Linked DNA regions of Caldimonas thermodepolymerans. The protein of the gene in region 1 interacts with the protein of each later gene in a pairwise test. Links are inferred from orthologs where the notes say so. Each region holds a gene or a part of one and is shown on either strand. Other genes may lie near its edges.

What was found.
Region 2: the proteins of IS481_RS00640 (region 1) and bioB interact in binary tests that used the Escherichia coli proteins (3 or more experiments, as listed by UniProt). The link is inferred for Caldimonas thermodepolymerans from one-to-one orthologs.

The regions. Positions count from the first base shown.
Region 1 is NZ_CP064338.1:120,763-128,688, forward strand. The notes cover bases 2,236-5,121. They hold IS481_RS00640 (class II glutamine amidotransferase), read right to left. Parts: upstream 4,115-5,121; coding sequence 3,356-4,114; downstream 2,236-3,355. Other genes in these bases: IS481_RS00635 (porin), read left to right, coding at 2,237-3,220; IS481_RS00645 (malate synthase G), read right to left, coding at 4,223-5,121. In the rest of the region: IS481_RS00625 (xanthine dehydrogenase family protein molybdopterin-binding subunit), read right to left, coding at 1-1,526; IS481_RS00630 ((2Fe-2S)-binding protein), read right to left, coding at 1,523-2,023; more of IS481_RS00645, read right to left, coding at 5,122-6,412; IS481_RS00650 (sulfite exporter TauE/SafE family protein), read right to left, coding at 6,459-7,235; IS481_RS00655 (haloacid dehalogenase type II), read right to left, coding at 7,232-7,926.
Region 2 is NZ_CP064338.1:1,857,596-1,863,072, forward strand. What follows is about bases 329-3,207. They hold bioB (biotin synthase BioB), read left to right. Parts: upstream 329-1,211; coding sequence 1,212-2,204; downstream 2,205-3,207. Other genes in these bases: thiD (bifunctional hydroxymethylpyrimidine kinase/phosphomethylpyrimidine kinase), read left to right, coding at 329-1,154; IS481_RS08765 (hypothetical protein), read right to left, coding at 2,297-2,488; IS481_RS08770 (hypothetical protein), read right to left, coding at 2,492-2,944; egtB (ergothioneine biosynthesis protein EgtB), read right to left, coding at 3,174-3,207. Outside these bases: more of thiD, read left to right, coding at 1-328; more of egtB, read right to left, coding at 3,208-4,454; egtD (L-histidine N(alpha)-methyltransferase), read right to left, coding at 4,451-5,477. UniProt on the Escherichia coli protein: Catalyzes the conversion of dethiobiotin (DTB) to biotin by the insertion of a sulfur atom into dethiobiotin via a radical-based mechanism.

The DNA.
Region 1 (7,926 bases):
GCGTCGCCGGCGCTGGCGATGCGCAGCGCGACCGGCAGCCCCTGCGCGTCCAGCGCCGCGCGCAGCACGGCCGCGCCGGCGGGACGGTAGAAGTCGTGCATCAGGTCTTCCTCGCGCGGCCAGATCAGCTGCACGGGCTTGCCGCCCGTCTCCATCGCGACGCGCACCGCCTGCCCCACGTGGTCGACCTCCAGCCGCCGCCCGAAGCCGCCGCCGACGAGCGTCACGTGCACCGTCACGCGCTCCGGCGGCACGCCGGCCACGCGCGCGGCGACCTGCCGCGCCAGCGTGGGCACCTGCGTCGGGGCCCACACCTCGACCTGGCCGTCCTGCACGCGCGCGGTGCAGTTGATCGGCTCCATCGTCGCGTGCGCCAGGTAGGGTGCGTGGTAGACCTGCTCGACGACGCGGGCCGCACCCTGCTCGGCGCGCGCCACGTCGCCGCGGCGGTGGAAGGCGTGGCCGCCGTCTTCGGCCAGGGCCTGGCGCGCCGCCTGCTCCAGCGCGGCGGCGATGGCGCTGCTGTCGAGCAGCCCGCGCTGCGGGTCGTGCGGCGGCGCGCGCCATTCGACCGGCATCGCGTCGACGGCCTGCAGCGCATGCCAGTAGGTGCGCGCCACCACCGCGACGCCGGCGGTGGACCCGGCGATCGGCCCCAGGCGCACGACGCGCTCGACGCCCGGGCGGCGCAGCGCCTCGTCGACGCCGATCCGGCCCGGGCTGCCGCCCAGCATCGGGCACATGCGCACGGCCGCATAGCGCATCCCGGGCAGGCGCACGTCGATGCCGTAGCGGGCGCTGCCGTCGACCTTGGCCGGCACGTCGGTGCGCGGCGCGCTGCGGCCGATCAGCCGCCAGGTCTGCGGCGGCTTGACCCGCACCTCCGAGACCGACAGGGCGGCGGCCCGGCGTGCCAGCTCGCCGAAGTGCGCGCTGGGCCCCGAGGCATGGCTGATCACGCCGTCGATGATGCGCAGCTCGTCGACGGGCAGCCGCCATTGCAGCGCGGCTGCCCCGAGCAGTTGCGCGCGCGCGGTGGCCGCGGCGGTGCGCAGCACGTCCCAGGCATCGGCCACGCTGCTGGAACCGCCGGTGACGTTGATGCCCATCTCGCGCGCCAGCTTGGTCACCATCCACTCGGTGAGTCGCACCGCGGCGCTCCCGTGGTCCGGTTCGCGCTCGGCCGGGTGGATGGGCAGGCTGCCGACGAACATCGCGACGTTGCCGTAGATGCTCTCGGGCCCGGCCGGCTCGAGCAGCACCTGGTCCAGCGGCACGTCCAGCTCCTCGGCCACCAGCATCGGCAGCGCGGTGTGCACGCCCTGGCCCATCTCGCTGCGGTGCATCGCCAGGATGACCCGGCCGCGCCGGTCGATCTTGATCCAGCCGTTCAGCCCCACCTGGCCGTCGCGCACCGGCAGGCTGTTGCGGCTGCCCAGCCGGCTGCGTGGCGGCAGCAGGCCCCAGCCGACCACCAGGGCCCCGCCGGTGCCGGCGGCGCTGAGCAGGAAGGTGCGCCGCTTCATGGCTGCCCCGGCAGGTAGCGCCGGCTGCGGCCGGGCGAGCGCAATTCGGCCGCGGCGCTCTTGATCGCGGCGCGCACGCGCGGATAGGTGCCGCAGCGGCACAGGTTGGTGATCGCCGCGTCGATCTGCGCGTCGGTCGGGTCGGGTTCGCGTGCCAGCAGGGCGGCGGCGGCCATCAGCATGCCGGACTGGCAGTAGCCGCATTGCGGCACCTGGTGTTCGATCCAGGCGCGCTGCAGCACGTGGCGCTCGGGCGGCATGCCCAGGCCCTCGATGGTGCGGACCGACCGGCCCTCGACGGCCGACACCGGCGTCACGCAGGACCGTACCGGCTGGCCGTCGACGTGCACCGTGCAGGCCCCGCAGGCGCCGATGCCGCAGCCGAACTTGGTGCCGGTCAGCTCCAGCACGTCGCGCAGCACCCACAGCAGCGGCATGGCCGGATCGACGAGGTCGTCGCGCACCCAGTGGCGTTGTCCGTTGATGTCGAGCTCCATCGGCATTGATTCTCCAGGCTTCGGGCGGCCGCTGCGCGCAGGCCGGGGGGCGATTGTCGCCCGCGATGCCCCCGGGCCGGGGTGTCGCGACCGGCCGTGCACAGAAATGCTGCACGCCCGGCGCGATTTCGGTGCACGCCACCGTGCCACCCCGTGGTCCGACATTTGCTTACAGGCCCGCCCGTTCCCTCAACACGCACTGGAGATCCCTGCATGAAGTTCTGCCATACCGTCGTGGCACGCGCTGCCGCGGCCTGCCTCGCCCTCGGCGCGTTCGGCGCACATGCGCAATCGAGCGTCCAGCTGTACGGGCTGATCGACATGTCCGTCGGCTCGTTCCAGAACAGCGGCGCCGATCGCCTCACCCGCGCCGAGAGCGGCCGCATGACCACCAGCTTCTTCGCCTTCAAGGGCACGGAAGACCTGGGCGGCGGCCTGAAGGCCATGTTCAACCTGGAGGCCTTCCTGGCGGCGGACACCGGCGCGGCGATCGGCCGCACGTTCTGGGATCGCCAGGCCAACGTCGGCCTGGGTGGCAGCTTCGGCAACGTGTTCCTCGGCCACAACACGACCTCGATGTTCGTGCAGGGCCTGATGTTCAACCCGTTCTCGAGCTCGATGACGTTCTCGCCGACGATGCGCTTCCTGTATTCGACCGCCGCGCCCTACGCGGTGTCGGCGGGCGGCACGGCCTGGACGAACTCCATCCTCTACACGACGCCGAACTTCAACGGCCTGAGCGGCACGCTGCAGGCCTCGATGAAGGAAGCCGCCGGCGGCAGCAACAGCTACGCCGCGAGCGTGCTGTATGCCGCCGGCCCGCTGGCCGCCGGCCTGGTCTACGAGAAGGAAGCCATCGGCGCGGCCGACCAGACCAACCTGCTGGTCAGCGGCAGCTACGACTTCGAGGTCGCCAAGCTGTACGCCCAGTACGGCCAGACCAAGGACGACGCGGCCGACGAGAAGTACAAGATGGTCCAGGTGGGCGCCACGGTGCCGCTGGCCGGCGGCTCGGTGCTGGCCTCCTACGGCCAGCAGAACGCCGACGAGGCCGACGTGAAGGTCAAGACCTTCTCGCTGGGCTACGACTACTTCCTGTCCAAGCGCACCGACCTGTACGCCGTGTACATGTACGACAAGGCCACCGGCCTGGACAAGGGCAACACCTTCGCGGTCGGGGTGCGTCACCGCTTCTGACGTGACCCCGTGCGGCGGCCCGGCATCCCCTGGATGCGGGCGGCCGCCGCACCCTGCATGCCGCCTGGCCCCCCGTGCCCCCGCACGGGCGGCCAGGCGGTCGCGCATGCGCACGCCGCGGCGCCGGGCCGGCGCTCAGGTCGCGAGCAGCTGCCCGTCCAGGAAGGCCTTGATCTCGCCCGGCGCGAACGGCACCCAGGTCTCGTTCGCGGTCAGCGGCTCGGTCACGATCACCGCGACCCGGTCCTGCGGCGTGGTGACCTCGGCGAAGTTCACCGTCATGTCCTCGTCCTGCAGGCGTGCCGTGCTGAACGGGTGCTGGCGCACCAGGTAGTGCAGCCGTGTCGAGCAGTGCGCCCACAGCGCGTGCCCGTTGCTGAGCATGAAGTTGAAGGTGCCGTGCTTCGAGACCACCGGCACCAGCTCGCGCAGCGTCTCGGTCAGCTGCTCGGGCGTGGGCACCGAGGCGTGGTTCTTGGCCAGCTCCTGCATCAGCCAGCAGAACGCCAGCTCGCTGTCGGTGTCGCCCACCGGGCGGAACGCGGCGTGCAGCCGCGGCGAGAAGCCCTTGAGGTCGCCGTTGTGCGCGAACACCCAGTAGCGACCCCACAGCTCGCGCACGAACGGGTGGCAGTTCTCCAGCGCGACCCGGCCCTGCGTGGCCTTGCGGATGTGGGCGATGACGTTGGTGCTCTTGATCGGGTAGCGGCGCACCAGCTCGGCCACCGGCGAGTGCAGCGCGGCCTGGTGATCGACGAACAGCCGCACGCCGGCGCCTTCGAAGAACGCGATGCCGAAGCCGTCGGCATGCTCCTGCGAGCGGTGCGCGAACCCCGTGAAGCTGAACACGATGTCCGTCGGGGTGTTGCAGTTCATGCCGAGCAGCTGGCACATGGCGGGCGGAAACGGGAAGTCGCAGGAAGGCGTCCGATCCTACCGCGCGCCGGCGGCAAATGAAAAAGGCGGGCACCGGGCCCGCCTTGCATGCGGTGCGATCGCCGCTCAGCGCTGCGCCGCCTTGACCTTCAGGCGCCAGGCATGCAGCAGCGGCTCGGTATAGCCGCTCGGCTGCTCGACGCCCTTGAACACCAGGTCGCGCGCGGCCTGGTAGGCGAACGAGGTGTCGAAGTGGCCCGCCATCGGACGGTAGTTCGGGTCGCCGGCGTTCTGCTGGTCCACCACCGCGGCCATGCGCTGGAAGGTCGCCTCGACCTGCTCCCTGGTCACCACGCCGTGCAGCAGCCAGTTGGCCACGTGCTGGCTGGAGATGCGCAGCGTCGCGCGGTCTTCCATCAGGCCGACGTTGTGGATGTCCGGCACCTTGGAGCAGCCGATGCCCTGGTCGATCCAGCGCACCACGTAGCCCAGGATGCCCTGGATGTTGTTGTCCAGTTCCTGCTGCTTCTCGGCCTCGCTCCAGTTGGCCTGCTCGGCCACCGGCACGGTCAGCAGGTCGGTCAGCAGCGCGTCGCGCTCGGCGTTCGCGTCGGTCTTCTCCAGCTCCTGCTGGATCGCGAACACGTCGACCTGGTGGTAGTGCAGCGCGTGCAGCGTCGCGGCGGTCGGCGAGGGCACCCAGGCGGTGTTGGCGCCGGCCTTGGGGTGCGCGATCTTCTGCTGCAGCATCGCGGCCATCAGGTCCGGCATGGCCCACATGCCCTTGCCGATCTGCGCCCGGCCGCGCAGGCCCATCGCCAGGCCCACCAGCACGTTGCTGCGCTCGTAGGCGGCGATCCACTTGGTCGACTTCATGTCGTTCTTGCGGATCATCGGGCCGGCGTGCATCGCGGTGTGCATCTCGTCGCCGGTGCGGTCCAGGAAGCCGGTGTTGATGAAGGCCACGCGGCTCTTCGCCGCGGCGATGCAGGCCTGCAGGTTGACGCTGGTGCGGCGCTCCTCGTCCATGATGCCCAGCTTCACGGTGCTGTCGGGCAGGCCCAGCATCTGCTCGACGCGGCCGAACAGCTCGTTGGCGAAGGCCACCTCGGCCGGGCCGTGCATCTTGGGCTTGACGATGTAGACGCTGCCGGTGCGCGAGTTGCGCAGCCCGCCCTGGCGCTTGAGGTCGACCAGCGCGATGGTGGTCGTGATGACCGCGTCCATGATCCCTTCCGGGATCTCCTTGCCGCCGTCGTACAGGATGGCCGGGTTGGTCATCAGGTGGCCGACGTTGCGCACGAACAGCAGCGAGCGGCCGTGCAGCACCACCGGCTTGCCGTTGGCGCCGGTGTACTCGCGGTCGGGGTTCATGCGCCGCGTGAAGGTCCTGCCGTTCTTCGTGACCTCCTCGGTCAGCGTGCCCTGCAGGATGCCCAGCCAGTTGCGGTAGGCCTGGGTCTTGTCCTCGGCGTCCACTGCGGCCACCGAGTCCTCCAGGTCCAGGATGGTCGACAGCGCCGCTTCCAGCACCACGTCGGCCACGCCGGCGGCATCGGTCTTGCCGATCGGCGAGTTGCGGTCGATGCGCACGTCGATGTGCAGCCCGTTGTGCCGGAGCAGCACCGACGACGGCGCCGCCGCGTCGCCCTGGTAGCCGACGAACTGCGCCGGGTCCTTCAGGCCCGCGGTCGCGCCGTTCTTCAGCGCGACCACCAGGCGGCCGTTGTCGACCTGGTAGGCGGTGGCGTCCTTGTGCGAGGCGCCGGCCAGCGGGGCGGACTGGTCGAGGAAGTTGCGCGCGAACTCGATCACCTTGGCGCCGCGCGCCGGGTTGTAGCCGCTGCCCTTCTCGCAGCCGTCGCTCTCGGGGATCGCGTCGGTGCCGTACAGCGCGTCGTACAGCGAACCCCAGCGCGCGTTGGCCGCGTTGAGCGCGTAGCGGGCGTTGAGGATCGGCACCACCAGCTGCGGGCCGGCCTGCTGGGCGAGCTCGGCATCGACGTTCTCGGTGGTGGCCTTCACGCCCTGCGGCGCCGGCACCAGGTAGCCGATCTTCTCGAGGAAGGCGCGGTAGGCCGCCATGTCACGGATCGGGCCGGGGTGGGACTTGTGCCAGGCGTCGATCTCGGCTTGCAGGCGGTCGCGCTCGGCCAGCAGCGCGGCGTTCTTCGGGGCCAGGTCGTGCACGATGGCATCGAAGCCCGACCAGAACGCGGCGCTGTCCACGCCGGTGGCGGGCAGCACCTCGTCTTCGATGAAGCGGTACAGCTCGGTGGCGACTTCGAGCCGGTGGACGGTCGTACGTGCGGTCATGGTCGGGTCCTCTCGAGGGTCTGTGGACAATGAAAAGGGAAACGGGTCAGGCGGCGGCCACGCGGTGGAAGTAGTACGCGGTCAGGAACACGCCGACGGCGATCACCAGCCGGCGCAGCCACTGCGCGGGCACCTTGCGCGCCATGCTGGCGCCCCAGTAGCCGCCCACCGTCGCGGTGGCGATCATCAGCAGCGTGTGCGGCCAGCTGACCGCCCCGGCGACGATGAAGGTCACGACAGTGACGCTGTAGATCACCGCCGACAGCAGGTTCTTGATCGCGTTGATCTCCTGCACGTCGTCGTGGCCGGAGATCGCCAGGCTGGCCATCATCAGGATGCCCATGCCGGCGCCGAAGAAGCCGCCGTAGACGGACACCAGCAGCTGGGTCAGCCAGCCGGCCGGCGAGCCGCCCTCGTGCGCGCTGCGCCGGCGCGTGCGCCAGCGCGCCAGCAGCGCCGACAGCTGCGGGCTGAACGCGAACAGCAGCGTCGCAAAGCCCAGCAGCCAGGGGATCAGCCGGGCGAACTGGCCGTCCTGGGTCTGCAGCAGCAGCAGCCCGCCGGCGACGCCGCCGACCAGCGAGGCGATGCCCATCGGCACCAGGTAGCGCGCCAGCGGCGCCAGCTCGCGCTTGTAGGCCCAGGCACCCGACAGGCTGCCCGGCCACAGCGAGACGGAGTTGCTCGCGTTGGCCACCACCGGCGGCACGCCCACCGCCAGCAGCGCGGGGAACGAGAAGAAGGTGCCGCCGCCGGCCACCGAGTTCACCGCGCCGGCCACGAAGGCGCCGACGCCGATCAGCAGGGCATCGAACAGCGTCATGCCGCACCTCCGGTGCCGCCGCGCAGCAGCGGCAGCAGCTCGTGCAGGCTGCGCCCCTCGTGGGTGGGGCGGGTGCCCAGCGGCTCGGCCGGCAGCCCGGCGCGATTGAGCCAGAAGGTCGTGAAGCCGAACCAGGTCGCGCCGATCGCGTCCCAGCCGTTGCTGGAGACGAACAGCACCTGCTTCGCGCTGGCGTCCGGCCGGCGGCGGCGCACGGCGTCCAGTCCCAGCTGGTAGACGCGCGGGTCGGGCTTGAAGCAGCGCACCGGCTCCACGCTGATCACCTCGTCCAGCAGGCCCTGCAGCCCGGCGCTCTTGACCGCCACCTCCAGCATCGCCGGGTCGCCGTTGCTCAGGATCCCGGTGGGCAGCCCGAGCGCACGGATCTGCGCCAGCACCTCGTGGTTCTCGGGGAAGGCGCTCAGGTGCCGGTACTGGTTCATCAGGCGTTCTTCATGCGCCGGCGGCAGCTCCAGCCCGAGCAGCGCGCACGCCTGGCGCAGCCCGGCGCGGGTCAGGTCCCAGAACGGGCGGTAGCGGCGTCCGGCCGGGTCGGCCATGCTGACCAGGCGGGAGTACTCGATCTGCTTGTCGCGCCACAGGCGGGCCAGCGTCTCTCCGCGGCCCGGGTACAGCTGCTCGGCCAGCAGGGCGACGCTGTAGACGTCGAACAGCGTCCCGTAGGCGTCGA
Region 2 (5,477 bases), 1.7 Mb from region 1 along the record:
TGCCGCGCGCGACGCTCGTCACCCCCAACCGGGACGAAGCCGCCTGGCTGCTCGGCGTGGACGCGCTGGCCCAGGAACAGCTGCCCGAGGCGGCGGCGCGCCTGCGCGCGCTGGGCGCCCGGGCGGTGGCGATCACCGGCGGCGATGCGGCCGGCGAGTCCTCGCTGGACTGCATCGACACCCCGCAGGCGCGCGGCTGGCTGTCGCTGCCGCGCGTGGCGACCGCGCACACCCACGGCACCGGCTGCACCTATGCCTCCTCGGCCGCAGCGGCACTGGCGCTGGGCTTCTGCGAGGCCGACGCGACGGTGCTGGCCAAGATGGCGACCACCGCCGCGCTGCGCGACGGCTATGCCGCGGGGCAGGGACCCGGGCCGGTGCAGGCGCGCGCCGGGTTCGCGCTCCAGGGCGCGCTGCTGCCCGACCTGCTGGACCGACTGCTGGACGCGCCGGCCACGCCGTATGCCGCGCTGGCCAATGCCGACCTGGGCCTGTACCCGGTGGTCGACAGCGCCGACTGGGTCGAGCGCGTGCTGGCCGCCGGCGTGCGCACCGTGCAGCTGCGCATCAAGCAGGCAGCGCCCGGGCATCTCGCGCAGGAGGTGGCGCGCAGCGTCGCGGCCGCGCGGGCCGTGCAGGCGCAGCTGTTCATCAACGACCACTGGCGGCTGGCGATCGAGCACGGCGCCTACGGCGTGCACCTCGGCCAGGAAGACCTGCACACGCTCTCGGCGGCCGACCTCGCCGCGATCCGCGACGCCGGCCTGCGCCTGGGCCTGAGCACGCACAGCTACTGGGAGGTGTGCCGCGCCCGCGCGCACCGGCCGAGCTACATCGCCTGCGGGCCGATCCACGCCACCACCACCAAGGACATGCCGTGGCGCCCGCAGGGGCCGGACAACCTGGCCTACTGGTGCCGCGTGCTGGCCGAGCCGGTGGTCGCGATCGCCGGCATGGACGAGCCGCGCAGCCGCGTCGCGGCCAGCTGCGGCGCCTCCGGCATCGCGGTGGTGCGCGGCATCGTGCAGGCGGGCGACCCGGAGCAGGCGATTCGCCGCCTGCAGCAGGCCATCGCGCAGGGCCGGGCCGGCGCGCCCCATCCGGTGCCCGCGTTGCCGCGCCCGACGCTGGCCGGCCCCGTGCCCCGTGACTGAAACCGACCCGCCGGCGCCGGGCTCCCGTGCCCGCTGCCGGCATCGCAAGGAGATCCCATGACGAACACCGCAATCACCGCGCAGCCGGTGCAGGTGGTGCGCCGCGCCGCGCCATCGACCGGACCCTGGACCGTCGAGGCCGTGCAGGCGCTGCTCGACCTGCCGTTTGCCGACCTGCTGTACCGGGCCCAGACGGTGCACCGCGAGCACTTCGATGCCAACGAGGTGCAGCTGTCGACGCTGCTGTCGATCAAGACCGGCGGCTGCCCGGAGGACTGCGCCTACTGCCCGCAGTCGGTGCACCACGACACCGGCGTGGAGGCCGGCAAGCTGCTGGACGTCGAGGCGGTCAAGGCAGCGGCCGCCGCGGCGCGCGAGCAGGGCGCGACGCGCTTCTGCATGGGGGCCGCCTGGCGCGCGCCCAAGGACCGCGACATCGAGAAGGTCGCCGAGCTGGTGCGCAGCGTCAAGGCGCTGGGCATGGAGGCCTGCTGCACCCTGGGCATGCTGACCGACGAGCAGGCGCGCACCCTCAAGGAGGCGGGCCTGGACTACTACAACCACAACCTCGACACCGCCCCCGAGGCCTACGGGCGCATCATCACCACGCGCGACTACCAGGACCGGCTCGACACGCTGGAGCGGGTGCGCGCGGCGGGGATGCACGTGTGCTGCGGCGGCATCGTCGGCATGGGCGAGTCCCGCCGCGAGCGGGCCGGCCTGATCGCGCAGCTCGCCAACCTGGACCCGTACCCCGAGTCGGTGCCGATCAACCACCTGGTGCAGGTCGAGGGCACGCCGCTGCACGGGCTGGAGCCGCTGGACCCGCTGGAATTCGTGCGCACCATCGCGGTCGCACGCATCACCATGCCCCGCGCGCGGGTGCGCCTGTCGGCCGGCCGCCAGCAGATGGGCGAGGCCGTCCAGGCCCTGTGCTTCCTCGCCGGGGCCAACTCGATCTTCTACGGCGACAAGCTGCTCACCACCGGCAACCCGGACTGGGAGCGCGACCAGGCGCTGTTCGCCAAGCTCGGCCTGACCGCGGCCTGAGCCGGCCGCGGCGCTGTCGTGCCGGCGGGCGCGGCAGCGCAAAGGAAAGGCCCCGCGCGATGCGCGGGGCCGGTGGCGTCCAGCGGTTCAGCTCAACGTCCCTTGGAGCGGTCGTACCACATCCAGGCCATCGTGATCAGCCACGAGAAGACCGGCGGGCTCCAGTCATACATGCGCAGCGGGCGGGCGCCCATCGAGGTCGAGAAACCGATCACGATCAACGTCCAGATGAGCGCGACGGCGGTTATCAGGATGAAATGCTTGCCGGTGATCCGCTTTTCCATGATTCACCCCTTGCGGTTCTTGAAACCTTCCCACAGGAACAAGGGCTCGGCCTTTTTCCGCAGGTAGTCGACATAATAGCCACCATAAGCCAGCAGCAGGGAGCCGTTGATCAGCAGTTCCTGCGTCCCGGTGAATGCCTGCCGGGGGTGGGGCGACACGAACAGGTTGAGGTAGGAGATCTGCACGGTGATGCCGGCCATCACGATCAGCGCCAGCGGCACGAACCAGTTGAACAGCAGCATCGCGCCCAGCACCACCTCGAGGTACTTGACGAACGGGTAGAACCCGACGTTGTGCATCTCGGTCAGGTAGGGGCCCACCGGGCCGGCCTTGCTGAAGTCGGGCACGTAGTTGAAGATCACGAAATACAGCCCGGACTTGAGGTAATGGAAGGCGTAGTAATACCTCAGCCACATCACCAGGTATTTCCATGGTGATTCGTTTGCCTTGATCACGGCGTCTCCTCAATGATTGCGAACGCCGCGCAGCGTTAGAGAAGCCTGGAAAGCCGAACAAGCGCAAACACTGAATATCAGTTATGCGGCGGCGCAGGTATTCAATTCCGGACGAAAAGCCAGTTGGATATTCGCAACCCAGGGAAAATCCGGATATCCGGATCGGCGGGTATCCTGCGGACAAATCGGGGCAGCCCGTCACCCGGAAAAAGGGGCGGCGGGCGCCGCCTCACCAGGCGAGGCGGATGCCGCTGAACTGCCAGCGTGCCTGCGGCGGGAAGAAGTTGCGATAGCTGGCCCGCAGGTGCGAGGCGGGCGTCGCGCAGGAGCCGCCGCGCAGCACCATCTGGTTGACCATGAACTTACCGTTGTATTCGCCCACGGCGCCTTCAGCAGGGCGGAACCCGGGGTAGGGCAGGTAGGCGCTGCAGGTCCATTCCCACACGTCGCCGAACATTTGGCGCAACCCGCTGCCGGCGGCCGCCGGCCGGGGGTGGAACACGCCGTCCTCGAGCAGCGTGCCGAGCGAGGCGAGCGACGGCGGCGATTGCGCCGCATGCTCCCATTCGGCTTCGGTGAGCAGGCGAGCCCCCGCCCAGCGGGCGTAGGCATCGGCCTCGTAGTAGCTGACGTGGCACACCGGTTCGTCGGGCGCCACTTCGCGCAGCCCGTGCAGCGTGTAGTGCCACCAGCTGGGGCCAGGGCCGCGCTGCCAGTACAGCGGCGCCTGCCAGCCTTCGCGCAGGCGCGTGTCCCAGCCGTCGGACAGCCACAGCTCCGGGCGCTCGTAGCCGCCGTCGGCGATGAAGGCGAGGTACTCGGCGTTGGTCACCGGCCGCGCCGCCAGCGCATAGGGCTCCAGCCAGACACGATGCCGCGGCCGCTCGTTGTCGAAGCTGAAGCCGCAGCCGCCATGGCCGATCTCCACCAGCCCGCCGAGGAAGGTCAGCCGCTCGCCCGCAACATGTACCGCATGGACCGCGGGCGGCCGCGGACGGTAGGCCGGCGCCAGCGGGTTGCGCGAGAAATGGTGCTTCAGGTCGGTGAGGACGAGTTCCTGGTGCTGCTGCTCGTGATGCAGGCCCAGCTCGACCAGTGCGGCCAGGTCGTCCGGCAGGTCCGGCTGCGCCAGCAACCCGGCCATGCGTTCGTCGACCAGGCAGCGGTAGGCGCGCACCTCGTCGAGCGTGGGCCGCGACAGCATGCCGCGCTCGGGCCGCGGGTGGCGCTCGCCGACGCCGACGTAGTAGGAGTTGAACAGCCGGCGGTACGCCGGATCCACGCTGCGGTAGCCGGGCACCGCGCGCTCGAGCACGAAGGTCTCGAAGAACCAGGTCGTGTGGGCCAGGTGCCACTTGACCGGGCTGGCGTCGGGCATGGACTGCAGCAGGCAATCCTCGGCACTCAGTCCCTCGGCCAGTGCCTCGGTCTGCTCGCGCACCGCGCGGTAGGCACCATGCAGGGCGGCCGGACCGTGGCCCGGCGCCCGGGACGGGCTGGCCGCGCTCATGCCGCGGCCGCGACGAAGACATGGAACCAGCCGCGCTCGTCGCTCCAGTGTTGCAAGGCGCCGAAGCCGGCGTCGCGCAGCAGCGCGGCAAACCCGTCGGCAGCGTACTTGTAGGAGTACTCGGTCACGATGGCTTCTCCTGCGTCGAAGCGGCGCTCGGCAGCACCGATGCGCACCACCTGGGTCTCGCGCGAGACGAGCTGCATCTCGATGCGGCTCTCGCGGGCGTTGAACTGCGCGCGGTGCGCGAAGCGCCGCGGTTCGAAGTCGGCGTCGAGCTCGCGGTTCACGACGCGCAGCACGTTCAGGTTGAAGGCGGCCGTCACCCCCAGCGCGTCGTCGTAGGCGGCTTCGAGGACGTGGCGCTCCTTGAGGCCGTCCACGCCGATCAGCAGCCGCCCGTCGCGGCCAAGGTGCTCGCGCATCGAGCGCAGCAACGCGAGGGCCTCGTCGGGCGTGAAGTTGCCGATCGACGAACCGGGGTAGAAGAACACCGGCGGGGCGTCGAAGCGGGCCAGCACGCGCTGCAGGCGCAGCGGCCGGGTGAAATCGGTCGCCACCCCGGCGAGGGCCATGCCGGGAAAGCGCCCGGTGCCGGCCTGCAGCGAGATGCGCAGCCATTGCGGCGAGATGTCCACGCCGACCCACCGGCGTGCCCCCACCGCTTCCAGCCAGGGCCAGGACTTGGCGCCGTCGCCGCACCCCAGGTCCACCCACTGCGCGCCGCGCGGCAGGTGGCGCGCGATCTCCTCGCGGTGCCGTTCGAAGATCGCCGCCTCGGTGCGGGTCGGGTAGTACTCCTGCAGCTCGCAGATGGCGCTGTACAGCGCGCAGCCCTGGGCGTCGTAGAAGAACTTGGGCGAGACGCGTGCCGGCCGCTCGAACAGCCCGGCGCGCAGGGCGGCCAGCCGGGCGGCGCGGTCGGACAGCGCGTCGGCGGCCAGCATGTCGGTGATGTCATGGGCCCACGCCGCGGTCGGGACGTCGGGACGGGGGGAGGCGGGCGACCGCGCTGCCGCGGCG